3 regions of the Ligilactobacillus saerimneri genome follow, and region 2 is predicted to be linked to each of the others. Evidence: predicted binding sites of a transcription regulator. Region 2 holds the regulator's gene; each other region holds the start of a gene.
What was found. Region 2 encodes LexA, which represses DNA repair genes until DNA is damaged. Its sites were predicted from a motif close to CNAACANNTGTTNG; they were not measured.
Positions count from the first base shown of each region.

Region 1: the regulator LexA is predicted to act here: its motif matches at 5,268-5,281, upstream of parE (DNA topoisomerase IV subunit B).
Region 3: the regulator LexA is predicted to act here: its motif matches at 6,244-6,257, upstream of V3C97_RS00325 (replication-associated recombination protein A).

Region 1 covers NZ_CP144759.1:794,539-804,607, forward strand. Annotated here, with positions in the region: gene V3C97_RS03850 (NFACT RNA binding domain-containing protein) at 1-642, shown strand, start outside; gene parC (DNA topoisomerase IV subunit A) at 697-3,141, opposite strand; gene parE (DNA topoisomerase IV subunit B) at 3,165-5,174, opposite strand; gene plsY (glycerol-3-phosphate 1-O-acyltransferase PlsY) at 5,510-6,121, shown strand; gene V3C97_RS03870 (Cof-type HAD-IIB family hydrolase) at 6,179-6,997, opposite strand; gene tkt (transketolase) at 7,188-9,179, opposite strand; gene hslU (ATP-dependent protease ATPase subunit HslU) at 9,403-10,069, opposite strand, start outside.
Region 2 covers NZ_CP144759.1:655,492-665,560, forward strand. Annotated here, with positions in the region: gene xseA (exodeoxyribonuclease VII large subunit) at 1-1,294, shown strand, start outside; gene V3C97_RS03185 (exodeoxyribonuclease VII small subunit) at 1,294-1,530, shown strand; gene V3C97_RS03190 (polyprenyl synthetase family protein) at 1,523-2,407, shown strand; gene V3C97_RS03195 (TlyA family RNA methyltransferase) at 2,411-3,229, shown strand; gene V3C97_RS03200 (ArgR family transcriptional regulator) at 3,254-3,706, shown strand; gene recN (DNA repair protein RecN) at 3,728-5,419, shown strand; gene lexA (transcriptional repressor LexA) at 5,608-6,243, opposite strand; gene V3C97_RS03215 (DUF896 domain-containing protein) at 6,376-6,630, shown strand; gene V3C97_RS03220 (YneF family protein) at 6,725-6,955, shown strand; gene V3C97_RS03225 (1-acyl-sn-glycerol-3-phosphate acyltransferase) at 7,066-7,692, opposite strand; gene V3C97_RS03230 (tRNA1(Val) (adenine(37)-N6)-methyltransferase) at 7,855-8,613, shown strand; gene V3C97_RS03235 (GIY-YIG nuclease family protein) at 8,597-8,866, shown strand; gene rpsB (30S ribosomal protein S2) at 9,098-9,901, shown strand; gene tsf (translation elongation factor Ts) at 10,000-10,069, shown strand, end outside.
Region 3 covers NZ_CP144759.1:66,468-76,536, reverse strand. Annotated here, with positions in the region: gene V3C97_RS00355 (ABC transporter ATP-binding protein) at 1-971, opposite strand, end outside; gene V3C97_RS00350 (MarR family winged helix-turn-helix transcriptional regulator) at 959-1,444, opposite strand; gene V3C97_RS00345 (ECF transporter S component) at 1,628-2,119, opposite strand; gene V3C97_RS00340 (PfkB family carbohydrate kinase) at 2,131-2,976, opposite strand; gene efp (elongation factor P) at 3,221-3,781, shown strand; gene V3C97_RS00330 (DMT family transporter) at 3,866-4,795, opposite strand; gene V3C97_RS00325 (replication-associated recombination protein A) at 4,890-6,224, opposite strand; gene V3C97_RS00320 (5-formyltetrahydrofolate cyclo-ligase) at 6,346-6,915, shown strand; gene V3C97_RS00315 (RluA family pseudouridine synthase) at 6,908-7,816, shown strand; gene greA (transcription elongation factor GreA) at 7,906-8,385, opposite strand; gene yaaA (peroxide stress protein YaaA) at 8,475-9,227, shown strand; gene V3C97_RS00300 (copper-translocating P-type ATPase) at 9,268-10,069, opposite strand, start outside.

The DNA of each region.
Region 1 (10,069 bases), 140 kb from region 2:
AACGCGCCACTACAAATCGCCCTCTCCAAGCGACTCTCCCCCTCCCAAAATGCGCAACGCTATTTTAAAAAATATCAGAAACTCAAAAATGCTGTTCAGCATCTTACGGAACAGATCAGACTTACTCAGGAAGAAATCGCGTATCTGGACCGTATCCTGGCTCAAATCGAACTAGCAACTCCTGGGGATTTGCCAGATATTAAGGTTGAGTTGCAAGAGCAAGGCTATATTCAAAAGGATAAGCAAGCCAAACGCAAACGTCCCCACAAACTCAGTAAACCGGAACGTTTCCATGCTAGTGATGGGACGCCAATCTTGGTCGGAAAAAATAATCTTCAAAATGATCGATTAACTCTCAAAACTGCACGGAAAAACCACTACTGGCTCCACGTGAAGGATTTGCCAGGGTCTCATGTGATTGTAGAGAGTGCAGAGCCAAGTGAAGCAACGTTAGTGGAAGCAGCTACCATTGCTGCTTATTATTCCAAGGCTCGCCTATCAGCGAATGTACCGGTTGATTATGTAAGAGTTAAAAATATTCACAAACCTAATGGTGCCAAACCAGGCTTTGTAATCTATACGGGACAAAAGACTTTATTTGTTACTCCAGAAGAAAAAGAAGTTTTAGCGCTACAAAATTAAAAAAACGTGCTAAGTATTGGATTTAATCCAGTTACTTAGCACGTTTTTCTACTGTTAAGGGGTCATTACCAATTTGCGAACAGTAGCAATAGCTCCCTGTGTTTCTTCATCCAACACGAATGAACCATTGGAATGTTTATCAGAAATAGAATAATCAGCAACAATTACGTTTACATGGGCTCCATCGACAGTCTGAATGAGCACTTGATCATGACTAGTGATACTGTCCATAAAGATCACCTTGTGCGGGCGCGTCTTGAGTGGACGGAGTACTTTAATGCCACGAATGGCGCGGTTCTTTAGCTCAACCTCGCTAACTTTCATTCGTTTGAAGGCACCGCGTTGGGTCACCATAGCAACTTGATCATCCTCTTGGACGAGAGCTGCCCCAGCAACAAAATCATCATCTTTAAGATTTACTGCCTTGACCCCGGTGGCTTTGGCACCACTAACAGGAACATCCATCAACTGATACCGTAAACCATAACCTGCATGCGTCACAACAAAGACCTGCTTTGTAGCTAAATCTGCTTCAGGAACATATGTTGCCAAGATAACTTCATTGTCTTTACCTTTCAAGTTAATGTACTTGCTAGCGCGAGAACGGTAGGTTTTTCCTGGTTTCATATCAGTAAAGTCGGTTTGCTTAATGTTGCCTTGTTTACTTGCAAAAACAAACCGTCCTTTTTGTTGTAAGTCAGCAAAGCAAAAGGCTGTCAGAATGCTTTCGTCACTATCTAGTCCAACTGTTTGTGAAAGGTGTTCTCCAGTATCCTTCCACTTAGTTTCAACTAATTCATGGACAGGGCGATAAATCATATTACCTTTGTTAGTAAAGATCAGTAAGTGTTGGAGTGTATTAACGGTTTCCTCAAAAATTGGGTAGTCAACTTCTTTTAAGCCATTTTCAGCCGGGTCCGAGGCCTTATAAGAACGAAGAGAGGAACGTTTGATATAGCCATCATGTGAAATTAACACTTTGACCTCTTCGTCAGCCACCGTAACGCTCGTTGCGATCTTGAGTGACTGTACTTCTGCTTGAATCTCAGTTTTTCGGGGCGTCCCGTACTGTTTTTTGACAGCCAGGAGTTCCGTTTGGATGACCTGATCCAACTTGTTAGCATCACCCAGGATGCTTTGGAAGCGTTGAATTTTAGCCTGCAAGTCAGCTGCTTCCTGTTGTAAAGCAGTAATGTCAGTGTTGGTTAAACGATAGAGTTGGAGCGAAACGATGGCTTCAGCCTGCTTATTGGTAAAGCCAAATTCCGCTACTAAGTTATTTTGAGCATCTTTTTTATTTTCAGAAGCCCGAATAACACGAATTACATCATCAAGGATCGACAAAGCTTTAATCAACCCACTAACAATATGTTCCCGTTCCTGCGCTCGTTTTAAATCAAACTGAATTCGCTTGGTAGTTACAATCCGGCGATGGTCAATATAAGCCTGCAAAATTTGTTTTAAGCCAACATGTTCAGGTCGCTTATTGTTGATTGCCACCATGTTGAAGTTATAAGAAACTTGTAAGTCTGTATTTTTGTATAAGTAGTTTAAAATCCCCTGTGCGTCGGCATTCCGCTTGAGTTCAACAACAATTCGCAAGCCTTCACGGTCAGATTCATCACGGACTTCAGCCAAACCTTCGACCTTTTTGAGGAGACGAATTTCATCGATCTTTTTGACTAAGCCAGCTTTATTGACTTCATAGGGGATTTCAGTAATCACGATTTGTTGCTTACCACCCTTAATAGGCTCGATGGTTGTTTTCGATCGGAGAACAGCACGTCCCCGTCCTGTCTGGTAAGCTTTCTTGATTCCGTCAAGTCCCTGCATGATGCCCCCGGTTGGAAAATCAGGTCCCTTAACAAAAGTCATCAGCTCATCTAAAGATGCTGCTGGATGTTTCAATAAGTGGATAGCGGCATCAATTGTTTCACTCAGATTATGGGTTGGGATCGCAGTCGCATAACCAGCCGAGATCCCCGTGGCCCCGTTGACCAATAAGTTGGGGAAACCTGCCGGCAAAACGGTAGGTTCATACTCAGTATCATCGAAATTTAGCACCATATCGACGGTTTTTTTGTCGATATCGCGGAGCATTTCGGTAGCAATCTTAGACAAGCGGGCTTCTGTATACCGCATAGCAGCCGGTGGATCACCATCCATAGACCCATTGTTACCATGCATTTCAATCAGCGGTTCGCGCAGTTTCCAATGTTGACTCAGACGAACCATTGCTTCGTAGATGGAACTATCACCATGCGGATGGTAGTTCCCCATGACATTCCCTACTGACTTAGCGGATTTACGAAATGGCTTATCAAACGTATTGCGGTCCTCGTTCATCGCAAATAAGATCCGGCGTTGCACAGGCTTTAAACCATCACGGATGTCGGGTAAAGCCCGCTCTTGGATGATGTATTTAGAATAACGGCTAAAGCGTTCGCCCATAACCATTTCCAAAGAGAGTTCTTGAATCTTCTCTTGGTTGTTAGTCATCTATGCTCACTCTTTCTATAAAATTAATAATTTTTATTTTGACGTAATTTTTCATCAATGGCAGCACTATCCGTCAAGCCATGTGCTTCTTCAGCGATAGCATTATCCAAAAGGCTACCTTCTTCTTCTAAAGTAAACTTAACGTTTTGTTCGATCCATTTACGCCGGGGTTCAACCTTGTCTCCCATCAAAGTGGTTACCCGCTTTTCAGCTAAGGCAGCATCATCGATGGTCACCCGTACTAAGGTCCGAGTGGCAGGATTCATCGTTGTTTCCCAAAGTTGATCGGCATTCATTTCACCTAATCCCTTGAAGCGTTGGAGTTGATAGCCTGTACCTAACTTATTAATTGTTTGTTCGAGTTCACCATCGGTCCAAGCATAGCGTACAGACTGTTTCCCGCGGGTATTTTTTTGCAATTTATACAAAGGCGGCAATGCAATATAAACCTTACCGCTCGTCAGCATTGGTCGCATATATTTGTAGAAAAAGGTTAGCAAAAGAGTTTGAATATGTGCCCCGTCATTATCAGCATCCGTCATGATAATAATCTTGTCATAGTTAGCGTCCGCAATATTAAAGTCGGGTCCAACACCAGCACCAATGGTATAAATCATGGTATTAATTTCTTCATTCTTGCTGATGTCTTCAAGACTTGCCTTTTCAGTGTTTAACACCTTGCCCCGCAATGGTAAGATTGCTTGGAACTTTCGGTCACGTCCCTGCTTTGCAGAACCACCCGCTGAATCGCCTTCGACAAGGAAAAGTTCATTTTTCTTAGCATTTTTAGATTGTGCGGGAGTTAACTTACCGGAAAGAAGACGTTCTTTCTTTTTGTGTTTCTTACCACTTCGGCTGGCATCGCGAGCTTTCCGAGCTGCTTCCCGCGCCTCGCGGGCTTTTATAGCTTTGCGGACTAAGTCTTGAGCAAATTCGCCATTTTCCATCAGGTAGTAAGTTAACTGCTTGTTGACGATATTGTCAACCACTTGGCGCGCCTCGGCTGTACCTAGTTTTCCCTTTATTTGGCCTTCAAATTGAAGGAGTTTTTCAGGAACACGGACCGAAACTACTGCTGACAGTCCTTCACGGACATCAGAACCTTCGAGATTCTTGTCACTTTCTTTAAGCAGTTTTACCTTCCGTGCGTATTCGTTGAAAGCTTTAGTCCACGCAGTTTTCATACCCACTTCATGCGTACCGCCATCCTTAGTTCGGACATTGTTGACAAAGGAGAGTATGGTCTCGGTGTAACGGTCATTATATTGGGCAGCAACTTCAACTTCGATTCCGTCTTTTTTGCCTTCGAAATACATGATACTGCCGATAGTATCCTTATCTTCATTTAAGTAGGTAATGAATTCTTTGATGCCTTCATCAAATTGGAAGATCTCTGCTTGCCCTGTTCGCTCATCAGTAAGGGTGATTTTTATCCCTTTAAGTAGAAAAGCTGATTCCCGCAAGCGTTCAGCTAGAACAGAGAATTTGTAATGGGTAGTCGAGAAGATTGCTGGGTCAGGTTTGAAGGTTACGGTTGTGCCGCTCTTTTTTTTCGTCTTTCCGATCCGCCGTAATGTACCAACTGGTTGCCCACCATTGACGAAATCTTCTTCGTATTCCACACCGTCACGGACAGTATTAACAGTTAGTTTAGTCGACAAAGCATTTACTACCGATGCCCCTACACCGTGGAGGCCACCAGAAGTTTTATAGTCTCCTTGACCAAACTTTCCCCCTGCATGGAGAACAGTAAAAATCACTTCAACAGTAGGAATCCCTGTTTCGTGCATCCCAACAGGCATTCCCCGACCGTTATCAACTACGGTAATCGCATCATCTTTGTGAATTACAACATTGATTTCTTTACCATATCCTGATAATGCCTCATCAATTGCGTTATCAACTATTTCATAGACCAAATGATGAAGCCCCTTAGAGTCAGTGGAACCTATGTACATTCCGGGGCGCTTACGAACAGCTTCAAGTCCCTTTAGAACTTGAATTGAATTATCATCATAATTTGGTGTAGTCATAAATTGAAGCCCCTTTATTATTAATTTTGAGAACTAATCAATAGTATATAAAAAAGATTAATTCGTAAAGTCTTAATGTTTATTATAACATAGCGAATATATGTTCTGAAATCGATATTTGCCAACCGCTTAGGTCATCTTGTGATAGAATTGTACTATTGGTGTTTTTATCAATAAGAACACTGATAGTGACTGATTGCCTGATGTCAGAAAAAGCCGGGCTCGTGGTGTTTTTTCAAAGGAGAAATTAATAGCACTGTTAACATTCTATTTAATTAGTAAAAGTTACTGGCTCTGTACGTAACTTATTAAAGGAGGCTACTCACTTTATGAGTATCGATCTAAAAATAATCATTATGATTATTATTGGATATCTACTGGGATCAATCCCTTCAGGAGTATGGATCGGAAAGTATTTTTTTAATAAAGATATCCGTAACTACGGTAGTGGGAATATGGGAACAACCAACACTTTTCGTGTCTTAGGCAAAAAAGCTGGTATTACTGTTTTGCTTTTGGATATGTTAAAGGGTAGTTTGACCGCCTTACTTCCCTTTTTCTTCGGCGTTCATGTCAATGCTCTGTTAATCGGTTTATCTGCGATCTTAGGTCATGCTTTCCCAATTTTTGCAGGGTTTAAAGGGGGTAAAGCCGTAGCAACTAGTGTTGGGGTTTTACTCGTCTATAATCCCCTCTTCTTTGTCATTGCATGGGCATTCTTTTTAACTACCCTTTATTTGACAAGCATGGTTAGTGTAGCTAGCATGGTAGGTTTCACATTACTAAGTATCGTATCCTTTTTCTTCCAAGACGGTCTGCTAACAACAGTTGCAGTGGTATTAACTATTTTTGTTTTTATTCGTCATTGGAGCAACATCGAGCGAATAAAGAATGGGACCGAAAACATGGTACCGTTTGGGTTAGGTTACAAAAAAAGGCATAACTAAAAAAAAGATCATTTAGTGAATTTGTATCACTGAATGATCTTTTTTATTCGCTTAATTCTACTTCAAAATATAGCGCTCCATAGCCTGAGCAACACCATCATCATCGTTGGATGGTGTCAAAACATCAGCAGTCTTTTTGACCAGGTCATTCCCGTTAGCCATTGCCACGCCGATACCGGCTTTTTCTAGCATAGTTAAATCATTGTTCTGGTCGCCAATGGCCATGGTTTCAGCGGGGTCAATGCCTAAATACTCACATAAATCCATTAGGGCATTCCCCTTGGAAGCATCTTTATTCATGAATTCAAATGACCATGATCCTGTTCGCACAGCATAGTAGTCGGTTAAGATTTCTTTAGGAAGTTGACCGCCTAACTTACTAATGCGAGTAGGATCGTCAACAAACATGATCTTAGCAATTTCAATATCAGGACTAATCAGATCTGCGGGACGATACTTAATTTGCATGTTGGTATTAAAAGCATCACGCACTGTATACTTGCTGATATTAGCTGAAGTTGTGAAAATTTCAGATTTTAACGTTACAACTTGCATCCCAAAACCGAGTTTTTGAGCTAAGTCATGAAACTTAACAAAATCATCATAGCCCAACGGATGCGTCTTGATCACTTTAGTGTTAGTGACGTTGGATGATTTAGCCCCATTGAACGTGATCACGTAGTTGTCGTGGTCTGTTAAGCCTAATTTCTTCAGGTGAGGCATCACCCCACTAACAGGACGGCCTGAACATAAAACCACATGCACACCCATTTGTTTGAGCTTTTCAACTGTTTCGATTGTCCGGTATGAGATTTTTTTATCACTATTCAACAAAGTACCGTCAATATCACTAGCTACTAACTTAATTTGCGCCATTTCTAGTCCTCCGAATATATGCTTTTCCATTTTAATCTATCAAAAACTTGCCCACATAACAATGATTCTAATAAGACGCTCAGAAAAACCTGCTAATTATTAGAGGGATTTTTTCATAGAATAAAAAAACAGGAAACTAACCAATGCTAGTTTCCTGTAAAAATTTAACTATCAGCCTAGGAGCTGGGTTTTAATCCATTGATAAATATGCAGCCACAACGTTTTCAACTGTGAAGCCATATTCAGCTAAGACCTTTTCACCTGGTGCGGATGCGCCAAATTCGTCAATTCCTAGGGATTTGCCGGCAGTGCCAACAAATTCACCCCAACCAAATGTGGAGCCTGCTTCGATGCTCAAACGTTTAGTAATAGTAGCTGGCAATACACTATTACGATATTCTGCACTTTGGGCTTTGAAGCGATCGAAACTTGGCAGTGACACAACGGAAACCGCGTGACCTTGAGCAGCTAATTCCTTTTGAGCAGCTAAAGCCAAGTTAACTTCTGATCCAGTTGCCAACAAGATCCCTTCTTGGGTACCTTGAGCAGGCGAAACAATATAACCACCCATGCGCATTCCCGCCAAAGCATTAGCAAAGTTTTGTGGTAATGTTGCTAAGTTTTGCCGACTTAAAACAAGAACAGTTGGCTTGTCAGTTGTTTCAAGTGCAGTTAACCAAGCTGCTGATGTTTCATTTCCGTCAGCTGGGCGAAGGACTTGCACATTTGGCATTGCCCGCAAGCTTGCTAATTGTTCAATTGGTTCATGAGTTGGTCCGTCTTCACCGACAGCAACAGAATCGTGAGTCAAAACATAGATAGCTGGGATGTGTTGCAGGGCTGATAAGCGAATTGCTGCCCGCAAGTAATCCGTAAATACGAAGAAAGTTCCGCCAAAGACCCGTGTTCCACCATGAAGTAAGATCCCGTTCATAGCGCAAGCCATTCCAAATTCACGTACCCCGAACCAGATGTTTCGGCCAGCATATGAATCTGGTTGGAAGTCAGCACTACCAGAGATCATAGTCTTGTTAGAACTTGAAAGATCAGCTGCCCCACCCCAAAGATTATCCATCTCTTGAGCAATAGCATTGATTGCATTTGCACTTGCAGCCCGTGAAGCAATACTTTCAGTAGTATAGGTTGGCACAGCGCTAGCTAAGTTAGCTGGTAATTCGTTTGTAAAGGATGCCTTGAATGCTTGGGCCAATTCTGGATACTCAGCAGCATATTTAGCAAACATTTCGTTCCAAGCAGCTTCTTGTTGAGCGCCGGCTTCAGCAATATCACGTTTGAAACGTGCATATACTTCATCAGGAACTGTAAATTCTGGATAATCCCAGTTTAAAGCGGCTTTAGTTTCCTTGACACCTTCAGCGCCCAATGGTGCACCGTGGACAGCATTAGTCCCCGCTTTAGGAGCCCCAAAGCCAATAACAGTCTTAACTTCAATTAAAGTAGGCTTGCTTGTTTCTTGCTTAGCTTCTTCAATAGCAGCATTAATTGCAGCGAGATCATTGCCATCCTTAACCACAATGTGTTGCCAACCATAAGCTTCAAAGCGTTGCCCCACGTTTTCAGTGAAAGCAGCAGATGTTGGGCCATCAAGAGAGATATCATTTGAGTCGTAAAGAGCGATCAACTTCCCTAATTTAAGGTGCCCTGCCAATGAAGCTGCTTCATGAGAAACACCTTCCATTAAGTCGCCATCACCGCATAAAGTGAAAGTATAGTGGTCCATTACAGGGAAGTTTGGCTTATTAAACTTAGCAGCTAAATGAGCTTCAGCCATTGCCATCCCAACTGCCATGGAAATCCCTTGACCTAAAGGACCAGTAGTAGCTTCGACCCCATCAGTGTGACCATATTCTGGGTGACCAGGGGTCTTGCTTTGCCATTGTCTGAAATTCTTGAGATCATCAATTGAAACTTCATAGCCAGCCAGGTGTAACAAACTATAAAGCATAGATGAACCGTGACCAGCAGACAGGATAAAACGGTCGCGGTTAACCCAATTCAGATGGGTTGCAGGATTAATATTCATTTGCTTAGCCCAGAGGACATAAGCCATAGGGGCAGCCCCTAATGGTAACCCTGGGTGACCAGAGTTAGCCTTTTGAATTGCATCGATACTAAGTGTTCTAATAGCATTAACGCTTAATTCATCAATTTTATCAAACACGGAAATCTCTCCTTACAATAGTGATAGCTATTTGCCTATTCGAATCTACTATAAACTAAAATGAACGAGGTTACCAGCAATATTAGTAGGACCGCAGGGAATTCCCTGTTTCTTAATATATTTTGTTATAGGTTAAAGTAACTTTTTATTATGAATTTAGTTCAAAATAAGGCTAACCTGTGTATACAAAAAGAGTCAACCCCTCCGGCTGACTCTGTAATGTTTATAAAATATAACGGCTAAGATCCTTATCTTTAACAATATTGCCGATCTTCTCAGTAACATATGCTTCAGTTACCGTGATCTCGCCCATTTCCATATCTGGTCCCTCATACAGAATATCTTCTAATAACTTTTCAAGAATCGTATGCAAACGCCGGGCACCGATATTTTCAGTTTCGTGATTTACTTGGTAGGCAATTTGTGCCATCTTGTGGATTGACTCGATAGTAAACGTCACTTTGATGTTATCTGTACCAATCATAGCTATATATTGCTTAATCAATGCATTATTTGGTTCTGTAAGAATCTTTACGAAATCTTCTTCGGTTAAATCATCTAATTCAACTCGAATTGGGAACCGCCCTTGCAATTCTGCGATCAAATCACTTGGCTTAGACTCATGGAAAGCCCCTGAAGCAATAAATAAGATATGGTCGGTATTAACTAGGCCATACTTTGTCTTGATCTGTGATCCTTCCACAATCGGCAAAATGTCTCGTTGAACCCCTTCGCGGGAGACACTTCCGTTATTATTACTGTTCTTAGAAGTGATCTTATCAATTTCATCGATAAAAATAATGCCTGTATTTTCAGCTTTCTTGATAGCTGCATCCGCCAAATCGGCACTGTTGACTAATTTAGCTGATTCTTCTCGAATTAAATATTCG
Region 2 (10,069 bases):
TAAGCGTAAATTTACGGCCGACCCATACTTAGGAAAAATATATCTAAGTGGTGAAATTTCAAATTTTAGGTTACGATCCCGGCACCAATATTTTAGCCTTAAAGATGAGCGGGCTAAAATCGACGTTGTCATGTTTGCGAGTGATTTTAATAAGATCAAATTTGTTCCTGAAGAAGGAATGAAGGTGCTGGTTAGTGGCTATGTAGATGTTTATGAAGCATCAGGTAGGTACCAGTTTTATATTAAAACAATGGAACCAGATGGGGTTGGGGCCCTGTACCAAGCTTATGAGCAACTTAAGCACAAGTTAGAGCAAGAAGGTTTGTTCTCTGCCCCCAAAAAAGTTATTCCACAATTTCCCCAGCGGATAGCTGTTATTACAAGTCCGAGCGGAGCAGTAATTAAAGATATTATTACGACAACTCGTAGAAGGTATCCCATTGCACAGATTGTTCTTTTTCCAGCTGAAGTCCAGGGAGAAAGAGCAGCTGACAGCTTAGTAGCACGCCTGAAAGAAGTCAACCTGCGTGGTGATTTCGATACGATTATCATCGGGCGTGGTGGGGGTTCAATTGAAGATCTCTGGCCATTTAATGAAGAAAAAGTTGCGCGAGCTATTTTTGCTAGTGCTATTCCAGTCATATCTTCAGTTGGACATCAGACCGATACAACGATTGCGGACTTAGTAGCCGACCGGCGGGCTGCTACGCCAACAGCAGCGGCCGAGTTGGCAACTCCTGTTTTGGAAGAAGTGCTTATTCAGATTGTTCGTAATCAGCAAACCTTATTTAATATAATCCATATGGTATTGCAACAGCACTTACGTAATTGGCAGAAAATTCAGCAATCGTATATTTTTAAGCAACCGGGGCGGTTATACGATAGTTATTTACAAAAGGTTGATTATTTAGATAATAGTCTAAAGCAAAATTTCAAACACTGTTTGGCTCAAAGAAAAACAGAGCTGATTAGCTTGCAGGGGAGAATACAGGCGGCTAGTCCACAACAGCAATTAGAATTAGCAACTAACAAGTACAACACTCTTGCAACCAATCTAGGTACTGGAATGAATGCATATCTCAAGCAGCACCAGGATCGGCTATACCAGGCGGTTACTTCATTGGATATGTTGAGCCCACTTAAAGTTTTAGGCCGGGGTTATACTTATGTTAAGAAAGATAATCAAGTGATTAAAACGGTTAGTCAGCTTAACGTTGGAGAAAAACTCAGCCTTCATTTTCAAGATGGGTCAGCAGATGTAGAGGTAAGAAAAATTAAGGGAGCTGAAAAATAGTGGCAGAGGAATTAACATTTGAACAGAAAATGCAACAATTGGAAGCGATTGTTTCGCAATTAGAACGAGGCGATGTTCCATTAGAAGAGGCTTTAACCCAATTTGAAAAGGGAGTTAAGCTAAGTGCGGATCTAAAGAAGACCCTCGACCAAGCAGAACGAACTGTAGCAAAGGTGATTGATGCTCAGGGTAATGAAATTGAATTTAGTCGGGATAGTGGCGAAGAAAATGACTAATGCTAGTGGAAAAATGAGCGATCAAATTGACCAATTAGAGCAAGCAATGGATCAATATTTAGCAACATTGCAAGCACCACTTAAATTACAAGAAGCTATGCGCTATTCTCTTGATGCTGGAGGTAAGCGAATTAGACCATTGTTAACTTTGGCTTTTAAAGAATACTTTACAGGCGAAGTGACAACGACCGATATTGATGTTGCTGCGTGCATTGAGATGATTCATACGTATTCGCTAATTCATGATGATTTACCCGAGATGGATAACGATGATTTACGCCGCGGAAAACCAACTAATCATAAAGTGTTTGGACAAGCAATGGCGGTCTTAGCGGGCGATGGTTTGTTGACAACTACTTTTGAGCGGTTGTCAACTATTTCCTTGGCCCCAGCAGTAATTGTTGAGTTGACGCATAAATTAGCGTTGGCAGCCGGTGCACAGGGGATGGTAGGCGGTCAAGTTGGCGATATTTTAGGGGAACAAGAGCAACTAACTTTGGCTGAATTGCAATTGGTTCACGAAGGAAAGACAGGGGCATTGTTACAGTATGCTTGTGAAGCGGGTGCGATTTTAGCTGCTCAACCCCCAACAGTAAAAGAAATAGTGGCGCATTTTGGGTTAAACTTTGGGCTAGCCTTTCAAATTTATGATGATATCCAGGATGTAGTTTCAACAACAGCTAAGATGGGCAAGAAAGTTCATAAGGATCAAGCGCACAATAAAAATACTTATCCAGGATTGTTAGGACTTGCGGGAGCACAAGAACACTTAACAAAGATGGTAGCCATTTGTCGGTCTGACTTGTTGCAGTTAGAGCAGATTACGGGACAAGAACCAAGCACATTAAATGAATTTTTAGAGTATTTCAAGAGGTAAAGTATGAAAAAAGAACGAGTTGATGTTTTATTAGTTCAACAAGGCTTATTTGACACGCGGGAACAGGCTAAGCGTGCAGTTATGGCCGGCGAAATCTTAGGCGAGAACGAAGAACGTTTGGATAAACCGGGCCAAAAGATAGACCCGGCGATTAAATTGCATTTTAAAGGGAAAAAGATGCCCTATGTTAGTCGCGGTGGCTTAAAGTTAGCCAAAGCTCTGAAAGTGTTTGAGGTAGAAATCAAAGATAAGCATGTTTTGGATATTGGTTCATCTACCGGTGGGTTTACCGATGTTGCCTTACAAAATGGCGCAACCCTAAGCTATGCTCTTGATGTAGGAACAAATCAATTAGCTTGGAAACTGCGGCAGGATCCGCGGGTAGTTGTTATGGAAAATACTAATTTCCGCTATTCTAAACCAGAAGATTTCACACATGGGCAGCCTGATTTTGCAACAATTGATGTTAGTTTCATTTCATTACGTTTGATTCTGCCTAATTTACATTCTATTCTCAAAGAGAACGGGGATGTTGTTGCATTAATAAAACCTCAGTTCGAAGCTGGACGAGAAAAAGTAGGGAAGCACGGAATTGTTCGCGATCCACAAACACATTTGGAAGTTCTGCAAGAGATTGTTTCTTTTGCAGTTGCCAATGGATATGATGTTCAAGGACTAGACTTTTCACCTATTACTGGCGGTGAAGGGAATATTGAGTTTTTAGCGCACCTAGTTGCACGGACCACTGCTGAAGGGACAATTGCACCAGAAATTGACCTGGCAACAGTGGTCAAGCAAGCGCAAGCAACATTGAAACCATAAAGATTAAGCGAGGCGGTGAGAGTTATGAATAAGCATGATCGGCAAAAATTGATCAAAGAATTAATTACTAATAATGAAATTTACCGTCAAGAAGAACTCGTGCAACTTTTGTTAGAGCACAAAGTCAAGGTGACGCAAGCAACTGTGTCACGGGATATCAATGAGTTGCAGTTAATGAAACTGCCAGTAGTAGGGGGGAAGTACCGCTACATTTTACCGCATGAGCATACAAGTAACGCAGAGCAGAAGTTGCAAGAAGTTTTGCGTGATGTTTTTGTCCTAGCAGATTACAATGATAAGCTGTGTGTCATAAAAGTTTTACCAGGCAATGGGCCAATTGTATCCGGTTTAGTCGAGAAGATGGAGTATCCAGGCTTTTTCGCAACATTGGATGACGATGATACAATTATGATTTTTATGCGTACCGCAAGTGAAGCACGCAAAATTTATCATGAGATTATTCGCTTGGTTTCATGATGCTGTAGCAGGAGGAGAGTTATGTTACAAGAGCTAACGATTCGTGATTTTGCAATTATTGAAAAGATGGACGTTGCTTTTCAATCTCAGATGACAGTGTTAACCGGGGAAACTGGGGCCGGAAAGTCGATCATCATTGATGCCCTAGGCCTTTTAGCTGGTAGTCGTGGTGCGAGCGAATATATTCGAAAGGGAGCTACAAAAGCAGTTATTCAAGGACTGTTTACGCTTCCAGAAAAGTCGGCAACTTTAGATTTACTGGCAGATTTAGGGATCGAATATTCATCAGATGGGCTTATTTTAGAACGTGATTTGTATCGGAGTGGACGCAATATCTGTCGTATCAACGGGATCATGGTAAATCTCACGACGTTACGGCGTGTAGGCGAAACGTTGATTGACATTCATGGACAAAATGAACATCAGGAACTAATGCATCCTGAGCGACACTTGGGTCTACTTGATGAATATGAACCGCAAATTGCTGTTTTAGCTGAGGAATATCGGAATAAATATCATATTTTTTTAAAACAAAAAGATCTGCTGGAGCGGATGGAGCGTAACGAAAAAGCATGGGCGCAGCGCTTAGATATGCTCCAATTTCAAATTGATGAGATCGAGGCTGCAAATCTTCAGACTGATGAAGAGGAACGTCTCCAAGAAGAGAAGGTTAAGTTAGATAATTTTCAGACAATCCATACCGCCCTTGAAGCAAGCTACCAAACACTAACAAATGATGAAGAAGATGTGGTTGGTAAATTAGGCGTTGCGATGGATGCTCTGGAAGAAGCCCAGGAATATTCATCTGAACTAGCTACAATTTATAATAAGATTTCTGATGCCTTCTATAACTTGCAGGATATTGCCCATGATATTTCAGGTGAACTGAGTGATATGGAGTGGGATCCTAATCGTTTAGATGAGGTAGAACAACGTTTGGAAACTATCAGTATGCTCAAACGCAAATATGGTGATGACATTCCGCAAATTTTAACCTATTATCATAAAATTAAGACCGAATTGGATGAGATGCAACAAGCAGGAGCTGAATCGACTGACCTGAAAGAAGCAAATGCTCAGGCTCATAAAGAAGCTTTGGACATGGCTAAGAAACTCCATACACAACGAGAACATGTTGCCCACGAACTAGAAACAGAAGTTCATCGTCAACTACAAGCACTTTACATGGATAAAGCTGTTTTCGCAGTTAAATTTATGTCCCCAACAGATCTTACACCTAATGGAATTGACCAAGTTGAATTTTATATTCAGACAAATCCAGGTGAAAATATGGGGCCGCTTGCCAAAATTGCTTCAGGAGGGGAACTATCGCGTATAATGTTGGCCTTAAAAACAATTTTCGCGCAACATCAAGGAGTTACGTCAATCATTTTTGATGAAGTGGATACTGGTGTTTCTGGAAGAGTTGCACAAGCAATAGCCGAAAAGATTAGTCAAGTGGCACATTATTCGCAGGTTCTTTGCATCACACATCTTCCTCAGGTTGCTGCAATATCTGATCATCAATACCATATTGAGAAAAAAGTCATTAATGGGCGGACTGAGACAAGTATTCATAAGCTAACACCAGCTGAAAGAGTTGATGAGTTAGCACGGATGTTGTCTGGAGCGGAGGTTACTGAACTAACGCGAAGTCATGCGGTAGAGTTGTTGCGCATGGCAGAAGAAATTCGTCAGCAAACACGGAATTAAATAAATAGCTTCCACAACAAGGCGTTGAGCTAAACTAGGACGATGGTTGGTGCAAAGTATGGTGACCTTTGTTTGTACTTAGCTACTAGATTTGCGGTCATTTTCTCTGTTATCTATGTGTTATTTAGTGAGCAAACAAATAAAAGGCTGTGAGAAAACCGAATTTTCTCACAGCCTTTTAAATTTCGTTAATATAGCATATTACGGTAAAGTCCGATGACCTTGCCTAATATAGTCACATCAGACAGGATAATCGGTTCGAATGAATCATTTTCCGGTTGAAGGCGAATATACCCGTCTTCAAGAAAGAATCGCTTACAAGTTGCTTCATTAAGATCAGTCATGGCAATAACGATATCGCCATTGTCAGCTGTGCTTTGGCGCCGGACGATGACTTGATCACCGTTTAGGATGCCACAATTAATCATGCTTTCTCCTTTGATAGTGAGCATAAAAAGATCATTATTGTCTTCAATATCTGGTGGCAACGGGAAAAAGCCGTCGACATTTTGTTCTGCTAGGATGGGTTCACCAGCTGTGACGGTACCAATTTGAGGGATGAAGTTATCAGGTGTGGCTGTTGTAGTCACACCAAGTTTTTCTCTACCTTGAGCAGTCACTTCGATTGCTCGTGGTTTGGTTGGATCACGTTTGATTAATCCTTTTTTTTCTAATTTCGATAAGTGACCGTGAACGGTTGAAGTGGAGGAAAGATTAACCACCTTACCAATTTCACGAACGGTAGGTGGATATCCTCGTTCTTCAACACAGTCATAAATATATTGGAGCACGGCCAACTGACGCTTCTCTGATGCTTTGGTCATTTATGACACCTCAATCAGTAGTATTTTTTTCATTTTAGCATAAAAAAATTAATTTTTCAAACTAACGTTCGCTTGTAGTTTGAAATCATAGTAATTTTTAGGTATGATTAAAAACGATAAAGGAGGAGCACTATGGCAGAAAATAATGGTATTCCACAAGAATTAATAGATCGAATTAATGAACTTGCACGTAAGAAAAAAGCTAATGGGTTAACAGAAGCTGAATCAGCTGAGCAAAAGGAATTGCGACAACGCTATTTGCGGTTATTCCGTCAAGGTTTTCGTGATCGAATCGAAATGTTACGTGTTTATGATGATGAAGGCAATGAAGTTACCCCAACTAAGCTTCGTGATATTCAGCGAAAAAAAGGGTTGCGGGAAGATTAGGTATTTGATGAGCGCGATTAAATATTATCGGCGCTTTATTTTTTTGCTAATTTTTTGTAAAATTGTAGGGAAGAAAGTGGAAAGGAGCTAGGACATGTCAACAGGAGTCTGGATCGTATTAGTTATTATTGCATTGATTGCCGGAACTGTAATTGGTTTCTTTGTTGCTCGGCGGGCACAGGAAAACTATTTGAAGAACAATCCACCAATCAACGAACAAATGTTACGAACAATGATGATTCAAATGGGGCAAAAGCCATCTGAAAAGAAGTTACGCCAAATGGTTAACTCTATGAAGAGCAACTATGGTAAGAATGATAAGTAACAAAAAGGCTGGGAGAAACATTGTTTTCTCGCCAGCCTTTCTTTAACTTTTGGCAAATGATTAATCTCTATGTGCTAACTATATAGCTACACAAAGTTGGAAATTTAGCACTATTTTTTAGGGTGTGGGTCAGTATAATGAAAGTTTGGATCAATAGCGTGATCTAACTGGACAAATTGTTGTTCCATTTGCTGAATGATCTCTTGTTGGTAAGCAGCATCCAGCTTACGTTTACGATCAAGATAAATTGGTTCCCCAAATGCAACAGTTACCCGTTTACGACTAAATAATCGCTTGAAAGTCAGTGGTCCTTGATAGACAGCAGGAACAATAGGTTTGCCACTAAGTTTAGCGATTAGCGTAACGCCACCCTTTAACTCTTGCGAATGCCGGGTTCCTGACGGAAACATAATCAAAGACAGATCAGATTTGCGCAGACTTTTAACAGGAATTTTGATCGCTGAAGGACCAGGATCCTGACGATTTACTGGGAAAGCATTAGCCCGAGTGAGAATCCAACGGAGGATAGGATTGGCAAATAGTTCTTTTTTTGCCATAAAGCTAAATTTCTTGGGAGCTGCGGCTAACGCAAAGTAAATTGGATCAAACCATGTTCTATGTGGTCCGACTAAGATATAGTTTCCTTCGGGAAGTTTTTCACGATTCAGGTAGTGGGCGTTGCCGTTGATCAGAGCAAGCAGGAAACGACAAAGCCCCCTAACGAAAGAATAAAACATTGTATCTTCATCATCCTTTCTTAATGGTTTAAGTATGCAAGATTTAGTCATTAAAAGCAATAGGGGCTTTAACCAGCATATTAATTGGTGAATATTTTAGCATGCTAAAATAATAGTTGAATAGTTGGTATAAACAATAATAACTACACAGAGGAATAATGAATGAACAAAGACTTATTGAAGGCGAGTGAACGTATTGACCGTTTACACGCACAAGACATTGATATTATTCAAAGCGCAGAGGTATTCGCTTTTTCACTAGATGCAGTTTTGTTGGCACACTTTGCCAATCCGATTAGAAATGCGCGCGCAGTAACAGTTGACCTCTGCGCTGGAAATGGAGCTGTAAGTTTATTTCTTAGTACAAAAGTTCAAGGACCTATATATGCCGTAGAAATTCAAGAGCGGTTGGCAGATATGGCACAGCGAAGTGTGGTCCTTAATCGTTTGGATGATCGGATGCAGGTTTTGAACATTGACTTGAATGATTGTCTGGCATATATCCAGCCAGGAAGTGTTGCCAATGTGACATGTAATCCCCCTTATTTTGTTGATTTGCCTGCCAGTCAAAAGAATCCTAATGAGTATTTGGCCATTGCTCGTCACGAACTTAAAGTTACATTAGAACAAACAATTAAGATGGCAGGACGCCTGTTAAAGAGTAATGGTCGAGCATTCTTTGTCCATCGGCCTGAACGATTGGGTGAGATTTTTTATTATATGGAGGAAAATAAGCTTCAACCCAAACGGGTTCAATTAGTGCACCCCAAAAAGGATCGGGAAGCTAACATTGTGTTAATCGAAGCACTTAAAGATGGTAAGAAAGGTGGAATCCATTTCTTGCCACCCCTAATCACATATAATGAAATGAATGAATACACAGCTGAAGTAAAGAGGATTTTGTATGGGGAAGAAAAATGAGGCGTACTTTTATGTGTTGCTTTGTGCAGATGGAACACTGTATGGCGGTTATACTACCGACTTAGAACATCGGCTATTGATGCATAATCAAGGAAAGGGAGCTAAATATACGCGGAGTCGCCGCCCAGTCCAAATGATATATCATGAAAATTTTGCAGATAAATCATCAGCACTGAAGGCAGAGTATCAGTTTAAACACCAGTCGCGCCAGAAAAAGTTAGCTTACTTACGGCAGCATAAAGTCAAGATATAGGAGTTATTATTTATGGATGATTTTGACAAATTGATTACATTTACTCAAAATATCATAAAAATGAAGCACAAATTGTTGCCAGGAGATATTTTATTAAGTATACTTGAATGAGTGCTGTGATGCACGAAAATCACACTCCACAGGATGGAAAAAGAGTGCTTGATTAGTTCAAGTCTTTTGGCCGTTGAATGTGGAGGAGGATAAAAACTATTTTTTTGGAGGTAAATTGTAATGGCAGTTATTACCATGAAACAATTACTTGAAGCTGGTGTCCACTTCGGTCACCAAACACGTCGTTGGAACCCTAAGATGAAGCCTTTCATCTTCACAGAACGTAACGGTATCTATATTATCGACTTACAAAAGACTGTGAAGTTGATCGACCAAGCATATGATTATGTTAAGGATGTAGCAGCAAACGGTGGTATCGTATTGTTTGTTGGTACTAAGAAGCAAGCACAAGATGCAATCGAAGAAGAAGCAAAGCGTGCTGGTCAATTCTTCGTAAATCACCGTTGGCTTGGTGGTACTTTGACTAACTGGAAGACTATCCAAAAGCGGATTAAGCGTTTGAAGGAAATCAAGGCTATGGCTGAAGATGGTACTTTTGACGTATTGCCAAAGAAGGAAGTTGCTAAGTTAATCAAGGAACGCGATCGTCTTGAAAAGTTCTTAGGTGGTATTGAAGATATGCCACGGATTCCAGATGCATTGTTCATCGTGGATCCACGTAAGGAACGGATTGCTGTTAAGGAAGCACAAAAGCTTAACATTCCTATTGTTGCTATGGTTGACACTAACGCTGATCCAGATGAAATCGACGTTAAGATCCCATCAAACGACGATGCAATTCGTGCCGTTCGTTTGATCACAGCTAAGATGGCTGATGCAGTGATCGAAGGTCACCAAGGTGAAGATCAAGAAGATGCACCTGTAACTGAAGAATCATTTGCAAATGATGATGAAAAGGTTGACTCAATCGAAGATATCGTTGAAGCAGTTGAAGGCAACAACGATAACAAAGATGCTGAATAGTTAATCACTTAGGCTGGCTCAGGTTAGGCGTGAAAGCCTAGGTTTGGGTCAGTTTTTTTATAGATATAGATAACCTTAGCTAAAGGAGTTTGAATAAAATGGCAAAAATTGCTGCAAAACAAGTTAAAGAATTACGTGATAAGACTGGCGTAGGGATGATGGATGCTA
Region 3 (10,069 bases), 590 kb from region 2:
ACTGTTTGCACATCATCGGGTGCGGGTAATGAATCTGGTGTGGCTAGGACTTCATTGATTCGGCTTGCAGCCGCCTGGGCCCGCGGGATAAAGACAAAGACCATTGAAAGCATCATGAAACTGAATAACACCATCGAAGCGTAAGTCATAAAGGAAACCAACTTTCCTACTTCCATTTCCATTGCCCCGATCAAGCGGCTCCCCAACAATACAATTCCAATATTGGTGAAGCTTAAAACAGTGATCATGATCGGATACATCATTGAAGTTAGGCTAAAGACTTTGATCCCTGTTTGGGTGTAATCTTGGTTAACCTGGTCAAAACGCTCTTGCTCGAAACTATCCCGCCGAAAAGCCCGAATTACCCGAACTCCGGTTAAGCCTTCACGAAAAACCAAATTAATGTTGTCGATTTTCTTTTGTAAACTCTTAAACAGGGGCACCGCATTACGCATCACTAACCAAACAGCTAATAAAAGCAGCGGGACAGAGATTAAAAAGATCATCGCTAAGCGACGCTCGGTAACATAAGCCATGAAGCCGGCCCCCAATAACATCAAAGGCGACATCAGCATCATCCGGAGCATCATAATTACTACATTTTGGATCTGCATCACATCGTTGGTTGTCCGGGTGATCAAAGATGATGACCCAAAGCTTCCCATCTCTTGGTCACCGAAGTTAACCACCTTGGCAAAAAGCTCTTCCCGTAACCGTGCTCCTAGTTTCTGTGCCTGTGTTGACGCCAAGTACACATTGCCGATTGCCGCCAAAATACTTAGGCCCGCAAACAGTAACATCTTCCCCCCAGCTTGCCAAATATATGCCAGGTCTCCTCTAGCAACGCCCTTGTCAATTAATTGGGAAGTGATGGCTGGGAGGTTCAAATCACTTAAAACTTGGAGCAACATAAACATAGCTGCCCCTGCCACTGCTGGCCAAGACATCCGTGTTTTCATTATCTTCCACATCGCTTCTCTTCACCTTCCTTATGGTATTCATCCAATTTTTTACTAATATTCGCTGTTATTTTTTTAGTTAACCGGATAAATTCTGCTTGTTCCGCAGGGGTTAGCCCCGCTGTAATCACACCCTCACTAGTGATCCACACCTGCGCTAGTTCTTTCGCTAGGTCATGTCCCGCCGGTGTAAGTTCCACCATAGTTACGCGGCGGTCTGTAGCTAATTTATACCGCTGAACGTAACCTTTACGTTCTAAACGCATAATTGTTTTAACCACCGTTGTGTGCTGAATCTGTAATCTTTGGCGTAATTCCGTCTGTGAACATGGACCCACCCGGTCCAATATACCCAGAATAATATCTTGACCATGGTAAAGATCATGTTGCCATAGTTGGTGATGAACTAACTGTCCATACATCCGCCGTAATTTGAACAGGGCCAACCCTAAGGGGGCCTGATGAGCGAGCTTCTTATCTATCATTTTTGTATCCTTTCGTAAAATATGTTGCCGGCTACTTAAATTAGATAAAAAGATTTTATCACAGCATTATGTAGCCGGCAACATATTTATTTACAAAAAAAAGACTGGAAAAACAAAGTTTTTCCAGCCTCCACGCCTGTGAAGATCGCTTTTCCCGTGACCTTCACAAGCAATAATAGCTAATTAATGAATTACTTTCCGTAGTTGTGAATATAATACAATCCCCACCAGCGAACCTACAATTGCTTGGAGGATATTCATTGGGAACCCAATAATCGCTGTTGAAAACTTGAAAAGAAATGTTTCGCAAGCAAGATACCCGCAAGAGACAATGATTGTCGCTAAAACAACTGCTAGTACTAACCGTCCTGGTGTCTTTTCTTTTTCAATTACCTTACCAAAAACCCATCCTTCAAAACCGTGAATGACCAAAGAAAACAACATGTACTGAGGCGCCCCTGCTAATAGATCTAAGAGGAAACCACTTAATGCTCCCACTAGTCCACCATAGTTAGCACCATAAAGAAGGGCAATCAACACAATTCCGGCGTCACAAAGATTCAAAAAGCCCTTAGTCATTGGCACTGGAATCAAAAAGACCCGCGCGATAACAATGTTAAGGGCGGTCATAACACCGACTACCGTAATTTTCTTTACATTTGCAGTTGTATCCATAGTATCTCCCCTTATGCTAAATTTTGTAGAGCTGCAATAATAGCTCCCAACTTTATTCCATAACACCGCTCGTCATTAGCCTTCATAGTCGCAACCAGACCTTCATGTAGTAAGTCTGTTGCTTGGCGAACTGCCGTATTCAAATCCTGTTGTTGGCACAGCAAGATCGTTAGTAACGCGGTGAAGGTATCACCACTCCCATAAAAATGTCCTGGAAGCCGCGGCAAAGTCACCTGTTGCAGCCGTCCCTCAAGTGGGTCAAGCCATGCCACCCCCACCTGGTCACCAAACTCAAGTCCCGTTAGGACCGTCTGTCCTCCAGGAGCCAACAATTGGTTAAACTTAACTAATAAAGCTCGCACTGCTTGCGGATTCGGCGTGAACAAGGGTGTGTTTGTCAAAAGACATGCTTCCGTTAGGTTTGGAGTTGCAAGGGTGGCCCGACGTAAAAGGCGTCGCAAGCCTTCCATATGGGCTAGTCCTTGTAATGGGTATGGCTCCCCATTATCGGCAAAGGCCGGATCAACGAGGACCAAATCCATTGTGGCTGCTTGCTGGTCCAGATAATCTGCAAGCTGGTCTCCCACTGCCTCATTATCATAGTAACCCACAACCGCAGCGGTAAATCGGATCTGCTCCTTAGCCCAATGCTGCAGGGTCTGCTGGGTCCATAGAGTAGTATCTAGAACTGCCGGTGACCCAAAACCTTCACTTTGCGTTGATAAAATTGTAGTCGGCAGGACACCAATACTAAAATCACACGCCTGAAACAGCGTCAGCGCAGTCTGCATTGATAGACTACCCATAGCAGAGAGATCTTGTGCGATCAGGATACGTGGGGGTGCTGATTGTCCCATAAATGACTACTTCCTTTCATGCAACGTTACTCCTTTATCATACCTTATTTACTAGTACTTAGCATTCTAAATTCAAATTTTTCTTTAAAATTGAAGGCGCTTTCCGTTATACTTAAAGATGAATTATTTTAAGTAGAGTGAGATATACTATGACATTAAAAGGCTTTGCACTAGCTCAGGCTCCACCACCCAAGAAGGAAATACCCTAATCCGTTAATTTTTACTAAACTAAGGAGCGATTTTTATGGCAGTAGAAGCAATTAATCTTAAAAAAGGTATGATTTTTGAACAAAGCGGTAAATTAATCAAGGTTTTGGAGTCAAATCACCATAAACCCGGCAAGGGCAACACCGTCATGCAAATGAAACTGACCGATGTGCGGACGGGTGCAATCGTGCAAACAACGATGCGTCCCTCCGAAAAAGTTGATCTGGTAATGGTCGATAAAAAAACTGCCCAATATCTCTACGGTGAAGGCGAATTGGAAATTTTCATGGATATGGAAACCTACGAACAATATGAGTTAACCAAAGAACAACTTAGCAGCGAAGAGCCATATTTAATGCCTAATATGGAAGTCCAACTCGACTTTGCCAATGGCGAACTAATCGGAATCGAACTGCCCACAACTGTTACCATGAAAGTAACTGAGACTGCGCCCAACATTAAGGGAGCTACTGCTGCTAGTGGTGGCAAACCTGCAACTATGGAAACTGGCTTGGTAGTAACTGTTCCCGACTTTATTGCAACCGGTGATGTCCTAGTAATTAACACTGTTACTGGGGAATACAAGTCCCGCGCATAACATTTAGCACCAATAAAAAACCACGCCTCTGAATGGTAGACCGCTACTACGCGTTCCTACATTCAGTGCGTGGTTTTTATTTGCTTATTCAAAACGTTGTGTATCTTGTTCAACTTGGCGCCGGCCACGTTGCAATACATAGATCCCTACGATAACCAAGATCGACCCGATGATTTCAGCCCAGGTTAAATGTAAACTAAAGAAGATTACACTCAAGACTAAGGTTGCTAATGGCTGAACTGCATCCATAATGCTAACCACATCTGCTGGCGCAAAGTGCAAGCTATATAGCAATGTCCCGAACGGTAAAATTGTCCCTAACAGGATTACCGCACCAATTGCTAAAACTAACTTCATGTTCAATGCCGGAGCTCCCACCCATAATGGGCGTTGAATATTGAAGAAAACACCAGCAATCAAAGTTCCCCAACCAAGCACCACGAATGGTGGATGTTCTGCTACTACCGGGCGCGGTAGGACCACATAAAAAGCCGCTGTAATCCCAGATCCCAGTCCCCAGAGGAAGGCTGACATTGGAATCGAAAGCTGGGAGATGTCTCCCCGCGTAATTGACAGGAAAATCCCCACTAAGGCAATAACGAAAGCAATAAGGTCTGAGCGTAATGGCCACTGGCGCTCTAAAACGACTGTCCCTAAAACAATAAATAGTGGGCTCAGATACTGGAGGATAGTTGCCATCGCCGAATTCCCTAGCTGTACAGAATGGTAGAAAGTCAGTAAATTCAAAGCTAACCCAAAGATCCCATATGCAAATAAATAGAATGCTTGACGGCGATCCTTAAAAACTGTAAAGATTTTCGTTCCATATACAAAGAAAGATATGGTCAGAATAATCACTCCGGAAATCAACGTCCGAACAGATAGGAACCACGCTGCCGGAATATGTGCGGTCTGCGAAATGAATTGTAAAATCGTCCCTGAGATCCCCCACATCACTGAAGCCAAGGCAGCCAGGATGATCCCCTTAACAACATGTTGTGATTGCTTTTGCATTATTTTTTCTCCTCAATTTATGAAATACTATTCCCCATTATAAGGGAAAAAGCATTTAAACAATGATTAAAATCCTGGTGTTTAAATTAAACTTTCATGAGGAATGATGATCATGCTGGGCGTGCCACTGCTGGATCTCTTCGAGGCGCGCTTTAAACCGCCCTTCATGTCCCTCTGTTGTCGGGTAATAGTAGCGGTGCCCTTGCAGGTTGTTAGGCATTGTCTTCATAGTAGTCAATTTGGCTGCCGTAGCGTGTGCATATTGATAACCTTGGCCATACTCCAGTTCCTGCATCAACTTTGTCGGAGCGTTCCGAATCTGCAGCGGAACCGGCTCATTAATAGTCGCTTGGACATCATGACGCACTCGTTGCCGTGCTGCATAGACGGCGTTGGATTTAGGAGCTAAAGCCAGGTAAATCACTGCTTCTGTCAAATGAACATCACATTCCGGCATTCCAATAAACTGACAAGCCTGGAAAACATCTACCGCTACCCGCAAGGCATTGGTATCCGCCAAGCCAACGTCCTCACTGGCAAAACGGACTAAACGCCGGGCAATATACAATGGATCTTCGCCCCCGGCCAACATCCGGGATAACCAATAAATGGCTGCATCCACATCACTATTACGTAACGCTTTGTGGAGGGCAGAGATGATATTATAGTGTTCTTCGCCATTTTTATCATAAAGAACCATTTTCTGCCCCGTTAACTGCTGTAATTGGGTCGGGGTAACTGTTACCTTATTTTCCGTTCGGTGATCACTATTGAGCACTGCCATTTCCAAAATATTGAGCGCAGTCCGCGCATCCCCGTTAGCAAACGTTGCAAGCATCACTTGGGCTTCGTGTCCTAACTCAACTGTCATTCCAGGGAAAGCCCGCTCATCCTGCACTACTCTTTGTAATAATGTTATGATGTCATCCGTTGTTAATGGTTTTAAGACAAAGACTTTGCACCGCGATAAAAGTGCGGAGTTTAGTTCAAATGACGGATTCTCTGTTGTGGCAGCGATCAAAGTGATACTTCCCCGTTCAACATAGGGGAGAAAAGCATCCTGTTGTGCCTTATTGAACCGATGAATTTCATCAATAAATACAATGGTTTGTTGACCATAATCACTATTGGCTTCGGCTTTTTTCATCACTTCCCGAATCGTTTTGATACTGCTATCAACTGCACTAAAACTGATAAATTCTGCTTTGGTTTGGGCTGCAATAATGCGTGCAAGAGTTGTTTTTCCTACCCCTGGTGGTCCCCACAAGATCAACGAGGATACTTGGTCATGGGTGATAAGTTCACGCAAAATGCGCCCAGGGCCAAGTAGGTGTTTTTGTCCAATCACTTCAGCTAGGGTTCGGGGCCGAACCCGACTAGCCAGTGGTTCTTGGCGATTATTAGCAGCAAATAATGACTCTTGATGCATTGTATCTTCCTCCTTAAACCAAACATATGTTTTATTCAATTATAAACCTCCCCGGACATTTTTTGAACACTAGCTAAAATATGCTATCCTGTTAAGTGGAATTTAACAAGGATGTGACCACATGATAAATAAAAAAACCTGGCGCCAGGCCCAAATTCAGCGCCTCCATACCCACCAGGAAGAAATTGACCAGGCGGCCGCCCCGTTAATTACACAACTGATAACCAGTCCGTTTTGGGCACAGGCCCAAACCATTGCTACTACTGTTAGTGGTTTTGGTGAAGTCCCCACGGAACGATTGATTAATTTAGCACGCACAAGTGGTAAAACAGTTGTTATCCCTAGGACCATGCCCCAACGACAAATGGTTTTCTTGCCTGATCCTGGTCCCGAACACCGCATTATCAGCGAATTTGGAATTCCCGAACCAGCTTTTGACCCAGCAGCAGTAGTAGACAAGGCTAACATCGACCTAATCATTGTTCCGGGGATCGCTTTTTCTCAAGACCACGGTTGGCGTCTGGGTTTTGGTGGTGGCTACTATGACCGCTATCTGAGCGATTATTCGGGAACAACTTGTGCATTGGTTCCTGACGCAATGCTCTTTGCCTCTCCAGAATGGACAGTTGAAGCTTTTGATATCCCCATCGACCACCTCATAACAACCAAAGGATTGATGTCTTTTGAATAAAGAATGGCAGATCACAGAAACACTTGCCCCAACTCAGACCCCTTGCTCTGTACGCACTTTATTGGAAAAACAATGGTTACTTCCCCGACGATTCACACATTTTTTAAGAATTAATAAGAATGTCATTATTAACGGGCACTACCGTAATATGAACGACTTGGTATCGCCACATGACCAAGTCACATTAACCTTCACTGGGGCCGAATTTCGTACAGCTGTATCCAGTTATCGTCCCAGTCCGCAAGCTCATATCGATGTTCTTTACGAAAATCGTGACTTGCTAGTCATCAATAAACCAGCAGGGAAAAAGTCACACCCTAATTATCCTGGCGAAATGGGAACGGTCCTTAATGACGTTGCTACATATCTCCAGCCACAAGGTCTAGCCCCATATATTGTGCACCGATTAGACCAACAAACTAGCGGGGCCTTAATTGTAGCCAAAAATCCAATTGTCGTTCCGATTCTTGACCGCCTGATCAGCATGGGGGCGATTCACCGCGAGTATTTGGCCCTGGCGACAGGGCAGATCACACCCGCTACCGGAAAATGGACTTGGTCGATCGGCCGAGACCCGGATGACCGACGCAAGCGCGCAGCTGCTGGTCCCAAGGCGCAACATGCCCAGACCAATTACCAAGTATTGGGGACGACTGCTACTACTTCTCTTGTCAAATTAACTTTGGCAACCGGACGGACCCACCAAATCCGGGTTCATTTAGCACACAGTGGTCACCCCATTGTTAACGATCCCCTGTACAACCCTCTGCCTGCCACAGGCCCCATGTTCCTGCATGGGAAATGGTTACGGTTAAGCCTGCCTTTTTCCGGAGAGAAATTAACTTTAACTGCTCCTGAACCAGCTTTTTTCTCTGCGCATATCCATGACATCATCTCATAATAAAAAATGGAGAATGACCTGTTTCTTGAAAGCAATAGTCTGTCTACTGCCCATCAAGAAACGATACATTCTCCATTTTTTAGTAATAACTAAACTGTAATTTTTATAATTGTTACCTGGTAGGTCGTTGCTGGGGCTTCAACCGTTACCGTCGTTCCTACCTTTTTTTCCATTAAGGCCGCACCAAGGGGCGAAGCAAATGATATCAGTTGGGCATCAACATCAACTTCTTGCTTACCTACGATTCGAAAGGTTTCTTCTGCCCCGTCATCAAAGCGCAAAGTGACATAGGTTCCCAATTCAACCTTTCCATTATCTTGTGGTGTGATCACGTCGGCATACCGCAGTTGCTTATGTAAAAACCGTAACCGACTTTCCAAGTGGCGCAGATCACGCTTAGCGGCCGAATAATCCGCATTTTCTGAGAGGTCCCCTAATGCGCGTGCTTTTTGCAATGCCTTGATCTTAGCCGGTCGATCAGCATCTAGCTGAGCTATTTCTGCGGTAATTTTTTGATATCCACTCGGAGTCATCTTCTGCAGATAAAAATCTTGACGGTCTTTATTCATGATCATAAAACCCCTTTGCTTAACTTCACAACTTATCTTACCCCAAATTAACCCTCCTAGGCTACAATAGTTATCAGGAGGCGACCGTTATGCAAATTATTATTTCACCCGCACGGAAGATGCGTGTTGATACTGATTCATTACCTTACCGCACCTTACCCCAGTTCATTGACCAAGCAGCAGTCATCCTTGACTACCTCAAAGCGCGTTCCCCAGCCGAGCTTCATGAACTTTGGCAATGTAGTGAACGTCTAGTGATGGCTAACTACCACCGGATTCACCAGGTTGATCTTCACCACAATCTCACTCCTGCCTTGTTAGCCTTTGTTGGACTCCAATATCAAGCCATGGGGGCGGATGTTTTTTCAGATGCCGAATGGGAATACGTCCACCGTCATCTCCGGATTCTCTCTGGTTTTTACGGTATTCTTCGTCCCGGGGACGGAATCGTTCCTTACCGGTTAGGAATGAATGAACCAGCCCAGGTAGCGGGAACAGCGAACCTCTATCATTATTGGGGTGATCGGTTAGCCCAGACCTTATTTGCTGAAGACAATCTCGTTCTCAACCTGGCTTCCAAAGAATACGCCCAGGCTATTATTCCTTATCTTACTCCCACCCAACAGTTTGTCACCTGTATCTTTGGCGAACTTCACAATGGTAAGGTTAAGCAAAAAGCAACCCGAGCTAAACAGGCCCGAGGCAATATGGTGGCCTATTTGGCAGCCCATAATATTGATGATTTAGCGGGCGTTAAACGATTCAATATCAACTACCACTATGACTCTAAGCGCTCAACTCCCCAGCAGTTAGTTTTCCTCGCCAATGAAAATAACCACTAGTTGCCAGTATTTTATACCGCTACACTAGTGGTTAATTTTTTCACTCTGTTAATTTAATTTTAGTTTTATTCAATAGGAGTGACGAAGTTACAACGGACACAGAACTAAATGCCATTGCTAACCCCGCCAATTCCGGACTAAGGGTCATACCCCAACGGGCAAACAAACCCGCAGCAATCGGGATCCCAATCAGATTGTAAATTAATGCCCAAAACAGGTTCAATTTAATCCGACTAAACGTCTTACGGCTAATGGCTAGGGCTTTGACCACACCGTATAGATCATTGTGCACCAGTACAACATCTCCGGATTCAATGGCAATATCGGTCCCTGACCCCATAGCAATGCCCACATCTGCCATCGTTAACGCCGGTGCGTCATTGATCCCATCACCAACGAAAGCTACTACTCCCTGGTGGCGCAAAGCGGCTATTTGGTTAGCTTTTTCATTGGGCGATACTTCGGCTAAAACTTCATCAATGCCCACTTGCTGTGCAATTGCCTGTGCTACGCGGTGACTATCACCCGTCAACATTACCGTTTGCATCCCTTGCTTTTTCAAAGCAGCAATCGCAGCTTGGGCTTGTGGTTGTGGCGTATCTTGGATTGCAATCAAACCGATGACCTGACCAGCATAACCAACAATCGCTACCGTTTTAGCTTGTGCTTGCAATTTTCGTAGTTGATCTTGAAATGAAGACTTCATGGCTAGATTCTTAGTCAACTTGGCATTTCCAATCAGGGCGGGTTTTCCATTCAGTCGGGCCATAACCCCTTGACCACTATGCGCCATAAAGTCTGTTACCGCCTGTACTGCTACATGGTCTGCTTGTGCCCGCTCC